DNA from 2 places in the Delftia sp. DLF01 genome. Region 2 is predicted to be linked to the other one. Evidence: riboswitches for the same ligand, from Rfam matches in the RefSeq annotation. Region 2 holds a riboswitch; the other holds the start of a gene.
What was found. Region 2 has a riboswitch for S-adenosylhomocysteine ahead of metH (methionine synthase). Riboswitches for the same ligand answer to the same signal wherever they lie in the genome.

Region 1: another riboswitch for S-adenosylhomocysteine. It lies ahead of ahcY (adenosylhomocysteinase); the one in region 2 lies ahead of metH (methionine synthase).

What each region holds. Positions count from the first base shown of each region.
Region 1 is NZ_JACVAZ010000004.1:98,997-102,402, reverse strand. It holds gene IB269_RS21505 (TlyA family RNA methyltransferase) at 1-69, opposite strand, end outside; gene ahcY (adenosylhomocysteinase) at 245-1,675, opposite strand; S-adenosyl-L-homocysteine riboswitch at 1,746-1,830, opposite strand; gene IB269_RS21495 (response regulator) at 1,838-2,581, opposite strand; gene IB269_RS21490 (sensor histidine kinase) at 2,608-3,406, opposite strand, start outside.
Region 2 is NZ_JACVAZ010000005.1:376,289-379,694, forward strand. It holds gene IB269_RS25400 (amino acid ABC transporter permease) at 1-42, opposite strand, end outside; gene IB269_RS25405 (transporter substrate-binding domain-containing protein) at 74-880, opposite strand; gene IB269_RS25410 (FadR/GntR family transcriptional regulator) at 877-1,683, opposite strand; S-adenosyl-L-homocysteine riboswitch at 1,961-2,087, shown strand; gene metH (methionine synthase) at 2,115-3,406, shown strand, end outside.

The sequences.
Region 1 (3,406 bases), on a different contig from region 2:
AATCAGCCGCTGCGCCTGCGAGCGCGTGGCCGCATGGCCGGCTTCCACCAAAAATACATCTGCGCGCATAGCGTCGTTCCCAGGAAATCTCTAAACCAATGACGCCAAGCGGCGCCGCACCCCACAACTGGCAGGGCCCAACTCAGGGACACCGAGCAAGGGCCGCCCCGCCGCGAGGGTGTCGTCCCCCTCCCTTGCAAAGCAAGTAGAGAGGGGGAAGCGGCGCAAGCCGCTCAGGGGGTGCTTAATAGCGATAAGTTTCGGGCTTGTAGGGGCCCTGCTTGCTCACGCCGATATAGGCGGCCTGGCCGTCCGTCAGTTCGGTCAGCATGGCGCCGACCTTCTTCAGGTGCAGGCGGGCAACCTTCTCGTCCAGGATCTTGGGCAGCACGTATACCTTGCCGACCTCGTAGGCATCGGGCTTGGTGAACAGCTCGATCTGGGCGATGGTCTGGTTGGCGAACGAGGCGCTCATCACGAAGCTGGGGTGGCCGGTGGCGCAACCCAGGTTCACCAGGCGGCCCTTGGCCAGCAGGATGATCTTCTTGCCGTCAGGGAAGGTGATGTGGTCCACCTGGGGCTTGATCTCTTCCCACTGGTACTGCTCGATGGAGGCGACGTCGATCTCGTTGTCGAAGTGGCCGATGTTGCAGACGATGGCTTCGTTCTTCATGGCCACCATGTGCTCGTGGCGGATGATGTCGCGGTTGCCGGTGGTGGTCACGAAGATGTCGGCCTTGTCGGCTGCCCATTCCATGGTCACGACCTTGTAGCCTTCCATGGCCGCCTGCAGGGCGTTGATGGGATCGATCTCGGTGACCCAGACCTGGGCCGACAGCGCGCGCAGCGCCTGGGCGCAGCCCTTGCCCACGTCGCCGTAGCCGGCCACCACGGCAACCTTGCCGGCGATCATCACGTCGGTGGCGCGCTTGATGCCGTCCACCAGCGATTCACGGCAGCCGTAGAGGTTGTCGAACTTGCTCTTGGTGACGGAGTCATTGACGTTGATGGCGCGGAACTTCAGCGTGCCCTTGGCCGACATCTCGTTGAGGCGGTGCACGCCGGTCGTGGTCTCTTCGGTCACGCCGATGATGTGGGCGCTCTTGCGCGTGTACCAGGTGGGGTCCTGGGCCAGCTTGGCGCGGATGGCGGCGAAGGCGATCTTCTCTTCTTCGGAGGCGGGGTTGTCCAGCACGGACAGGTCCTTTTCGGCGCGCATGCCCAGGTGCAGCAGCATGGTGGCGTCGCCCCCGTCGTCCAGGATCATGTTGGGGCCTTCGCCTTCGGTGCCGGCGGCGCCGAATTCAAAGATGCGGTGGGTGTAGTCCCAGTAGTCGGCCAGCGATTCGCCCTTGATGGCGAACACGGGCGTGCCGGTTTCCGCGATGGCGGCAGCAGCGTGGTCCTGCGTCGAGAAGATGTTGCACGACGCCCAGCGCACTTCGGCGCCCAGGGCCTTGAGCGTCTCGATCAGCACGGCCGTCTGGATGGTCATGTGCAGCGAGCCGGTGATGCGCGCGCCCTTGAGGGGCTGGGCAGCGGCGAATTCCTCGCGCGTGGCCATCAGGCCGGGCATTTCGGTTTCGGCGATCAGGATTTCCTTGCGGCCCCAGGCAGCGAGGGAAATGTCAGCGATGGCCGTGTCGGCGGAAACGGGACGAACAGCAGCGTTCATGGTTTTCTCCAAAAGATGAATGAAAAACCACGTTCTGCGGGAGACGAAAAAAAGCTCACCGCACAGAAAGCGTGGGCGAGCGTCGTTGCAGGTATGACTCCGAGCCTCGCGACCACGCCTGATGTGTGGGGGCCGCTGCAACGCTCCTCGGAGAGGCGCCGATTATACCGATCCCGGGGATGCCTCACCGCCCAGCCCCACAAGCCGGTAGCCCACCTGCAGCTCGGTCACCAGGTGGCGCGGCTGGGCCGGCTCGTCCTCGATCTTCTGGCGCAGATTGGCCATGTGCACGCGCAGGTAGTGGGCGCGGCTCAGGTACTCGGGGCCCCAGACCTGCAGCAGCAGCTGGCGGTGGGTCATCACACGGCCCTGCGCGGCAATCAGGGCCGCCAGCAGGCGGAATTCGATGGGCGTGAGGTGCACCGGCTGCCCCGCGCGCCGCACCTCATGCGTGGCCAGGTCCACCTGCACCGGGCCGAAGTGCACCTTGCTGGACGCGGCGGTGCCGCCCGCCCCACCAGCGGCGCCCAGCTGCTGGCGGCGGCGCAGCATCACGCGCAGCCGGGCCAGCAGCTCGGGCACGCCGAAGGGCTTGACCAGGTAGTCGTCGGCGCCGGCATCCAATGCGGCCACCTTCTCGTCCTCACGCTCGCGCGCGGAGAGCACGAGCACGGGCACGGAGGACCACCCGCGCAGCTCGGTCAGGACCTGCTTGCCATCGGCGTCCGGCAGGCCCAGGTCGAGGATGACCAGGTCGGGCTGGCGGCTGGCGGCCTCGATCAGGCCACGGCGCGCGCTGTCGGCCTCGAAGACCTGCCAGCCTTCGTCTTCCAGCACCAGGCGCACGAAGCGGCGGATGCCGGGATCGTCCTCGATCATCAGGATGCGGTTGGCGGGCGTGCTCATGGGGGGCTTTCGTGCATGGCGGGACTCTAATCCAGCGCAGGCTGCTCGGGCACGGGAAAGCGCAGCGTGAAGATAGTGCCCGGGCCGGGCCGCGCGGGGGCAGCCTCGATGCGCCCGCCATGCGCCTCGACAATGCTGCGCACCAGCGCCAGTCCCAGGCCGATGCCCGAGACGGTGGACTCGGCCGTGCCGCGCGTGAAGGGCTCGAACAGCGTCTCCACCGGCAGATGCGATGGCAGGCCTGGCCCGCCATCGCGCACGGACAGCAGCAGTTCGCCATCCTGCACACGCGCACTGATGGCCAGCGGCGTGCCGGCCGGCGTGTACTTGGCGGCGTTGTCCAGCAGGTTGACCAGCACGCGCTCCATGAGCAGGGCATCGAGCTGCAGCAGCGGCAGGCTGGCGGGCACGTCGGTGCTCACAAGATGCTGGCCCAGGCGCGCGCGCATCTGGCGCAGCGCGCTGCCCACCACTTCGTCCAGCGGCAGCCATTCGCGCTGCAGGTGCACGCCGCCTTGCTGCAGGCGCGCCATGTCCAGCAGGTTCTCCACCAGGCGCTGCATGGCCTGCGCCTGGATGCGGACCTGCTCCAGCATGTCGGCCGCGCCGCCCGGCGGCACATGGCGCTGCGCGGCCTCGGCCGCGCCCAGGATGGTGGTCAGCGGGGTGCGCAGGTCGTGCGAGACGGCCGACAGCAGGGTGTTGCGCATGCGCTCGCCCTCCATGGCGATCTGGGTCTGCTGGGCCACGGCCACGAAGTGCTGACGCTCCAGCGCCAGCGCCACCTGGCTGGCACAGGCCTCCAGCAGGCGCTGCTCCTCGGGC
Region 2 (3,406 bases):
GCTGTAGTCGAACACGGCGCCGAAGTCGAATTGATAGGCCATGGAAGGATTTCCGGAAACAGGGGCGCAGCGGTTACAGGGTGGCGGGCAGCGGCATCTTCATCCAGCGCTGGGACAGGCCGGTCAGGCGGCCGTCGGCCTTGAGCTTGGTGATGATGGCGTCCACCTTCTGCAGCAGCGCCGGCTCGCCCTTGGCCACGCCGATGTAGCAGGGCGTGTCCTCGACCGCGAACTTCACGTCCAGCTGGCGCAGCCTGGTGCGCTCGTTGACGGCGTTGGCCACGATGTTGCCCAGCGTCACCAGCTGCACCTGGCCCGTCAGATAGCTTTGCGCGGTGGCGTTGTTGTCCTCGTAGCGCTTGATGGTGGCCGAGGCCGGCGCCACCTGCGTGAGGGCCAGGTCCTCGGTGGAGCCGCGCGTCACGCCCACGGTCTTGCCGGCCAGGTCGGCAGGGGCCTTGATGCTCACGTCCTTGGGGCCGTAGACGCTCTTGGGGAAGGGCGCATAGGCCTGGGTGAAGTCGATCACCTTGGCGCGCTCGGCGTTCTTGCCCAGGCTGGAGATGACGATGTCGGCCTTGCCCGTGGTCAGGAAGGGGATGCGGTTGGTGCTGGTCACGGGCACCAGCTCCACCTTCACGCCCAGCTCCTGGGCGACCAGGGCGGCCATGTCGATGTCATAGCCCTGCAGCTTCAGGTCGGTGCCCAGCGAGCCGAAGGGCGGGAAGTCCTGCGGAATCGCCACGCGCAGCACGCCGGCCTTCTGGATGTTGGCCAGCATGTCGGCATGGGCTGCGCCGCCCAGGCCGGCAGCGGCCAGGGTGGCGGCCGCCAGGGCGGTGCGGATGAATGCGCGGCGGGGTGTCAGGGGGGAAGTCATGCGAAAGCTCCTTCGGAAGGTGGGGTGAGGCGAAAGGAAAGCGGGTCAGGGTCGGGCGCAGATGTATCGGGCGCCGTTGCGTCGGGCGCCGTCGCGTCGGGCGCCGCCGCGTCGTCCGGTGTGTCGAGATCGATGCCGCTGCGCCTGGCGGCCGACAGCAGGTGGGCGCGCATGGCGCCCGCGGCACCCGGCGCATCGCCCGCGCAGACGGCCTGCACGATGGCGTCGTGCTCGCGCACGGGCTGGTCGTCGGCGCCGCTCCAGGCAAACGGCAGGCGCAGGCTGTGGCTGATGGCCAGCTCCAGCTGGCGCGCCATGGCCACCAGGCCTGGGTTGCCCGACAACTGGGCCAGCAGCAGGTGGAACTGCAGATCGGCGTCGGCGGCGGCCAGCAGGTCGCTGCGGGCCAGTGCGTGGGCCAGCTGGGACTGGGTCCATTGCAGCTGGCGCAGGCCGCTGTCGTCGGCGCGCACGGCCGCCAGCGCGGCCCAGCCAGGCTCCAGCACCAGGCGCAGCTCGATCAGCTGGCGCGGCGACAGCGTGCCCAGCGCCGGGGTGGCATAGGCGCGGTGCATGCGTGCACGGCCGCTGTGCGGGCCGTTGATGCGCACGCCCTTGCCCGGCTGGATCTCGACCAGGCCCAGGGCCTCCAGCATGGACAGCGCCTCGCGCAGCGAAGCGCGGCTGATGCCCAGCTGCCGGGCCAGCTCGCGCTGCGGCGGCAGCTGGCTGCCGCCGGGGTAGTGGCCGCTCAGGATGTGCTGCTGCAGCGTCTGGGCCATCGAGATCGGAATGCTTTGCATGGGCTGGCGCGGGTGGAGGGTTTTGGCCTGACTGGTCAGACCACGTACCCAGCAGATAGCGAATTGCGTGCCAGATGCAAAAAAAGGAGCGTTGTCCTCAGGCACTGCAAGGAATCCGGGGCGATGGGGTATCGACAATTCGCCCCGAAGGCGCCGCCGGCGGCCCGCGCTGCCGCGCTTTGGTGCAGTGCCGCATGGCTTTGTGCAGGCCTGCCCCGAATGCGGGCGTAAAACCCGCACTGCAGGCCGCCGCCAGCCGCCGTAGAATCCCGGGCTTTGGCCCGAGGAGCGTTGCAGCGCGGCACCCGCCCATCCGTACACCGGATCGCGTGCCGCGTCAGGCTTGGGCCAGGTGCAGGTTCCCGGCCGGACCGCGCCCACGGTGCCAACGACGCTCACCTGTTGCCATGCCGTTTTTGCAGGTGAGCTTGATGTCGTCCTCTTTCACTCCCCCTCCCATGCGTCTGTCGGGCCTGGAGCCTGTCTCCATCGGCGAGGGCACGCTGTTCGTCAACGTGGGCGAGCGCACCAACGTCACAGGCTCCAAGGCCTTTGCGCGCATGATCCTCAACGAGCAGTACGAGGAAGCGCTGTCCGTGGCACGCCAGCAGGTGGAAAACGGCGCCCAGGTGATCGACGTGAACATGGACGAGGCCATGCTCGACAGCAAGGCCGCCATGGTGCGCTTCCTGAACCTCATCGCCTCCGAGCCCGACATCGCCAAGGTGCCGGTCATGGTGGACAGCTCCAAGTGGGAGGTCATCGAGGCCGGACTGCGCTGCCTGCAGGGCAAGGGCATCGTCAACTCCATCTCCATGAAGGAAGGCCTGGATGAATTCAAGCGCCAGGCCCGGCTGATCAGGCGCTACGGCGCGGCCGCCGTGGTCATGGCCTTCGACGAGAAGGGCCAGGCCGACACCTACCAGCGCAAGATCGAGATCTGCGAGCGCGCCTACCGCATCCTGGTGGACGAGGTGGGCTTCCCGCCCGAGGACATCGTCTTCGACCCCAACATCTTCGCCGTGGCCACCGGCATCGAGGAACACGACAACTACGCCGTGGACTTCATCGAGGCCGTGCGCTGGATCAAGAAGAATCTGCCCGGCGCCAAGGTCTCGGGCGGTGTCTCCAACGTGAGCTTCAGCTTCCGCGGCAACGACCCCGTGCGCGAGGCCATCCACACCGTCTTCCTGTACCACGCCATCTCGGCGGGCATGGACATGGGTATCGTCAACGCCGGCATGGTCGGCGTCTATGACGACCTGGAGCCCCAGCTGCGCGAGCGCGTGGAAGACGTGGTGCTCAACCGCCGCCCTGACGCCGCCGAGCGCCTGCTGGAGATTGCCGACGCCGCCAAGGGCGCCGCCAAGGACGACAGCAAGAAGCTCGAATGGCGCGGCACGCCCGAGAACCCGAAGACCGTGGGCGAGCGCCTGTCGCACGCCCTGGTGCACGGCATCACCGACTTCATCGTCGCCGACACCGAAGAGGCCTACCAGCAGATCGTGGTGCAGGGCGGCGGCCGCCCGCTGCACGTGATCGAAGGCCCGCTCATGGACGGCATGAACATCGTGGGCGACCTGTTCGGCGCCGGCAAGATGTTCCTGCCCCAGGTGGTCAAGTCGGCGCGCGTGATGAAGCAGGCCGTGGCCCACCTCGTGCCCTACATCGAAGAGGAAAAGCGCCAGCAGGAAGCGGCGGGCCTGGACGTGTCCAGCAAGGG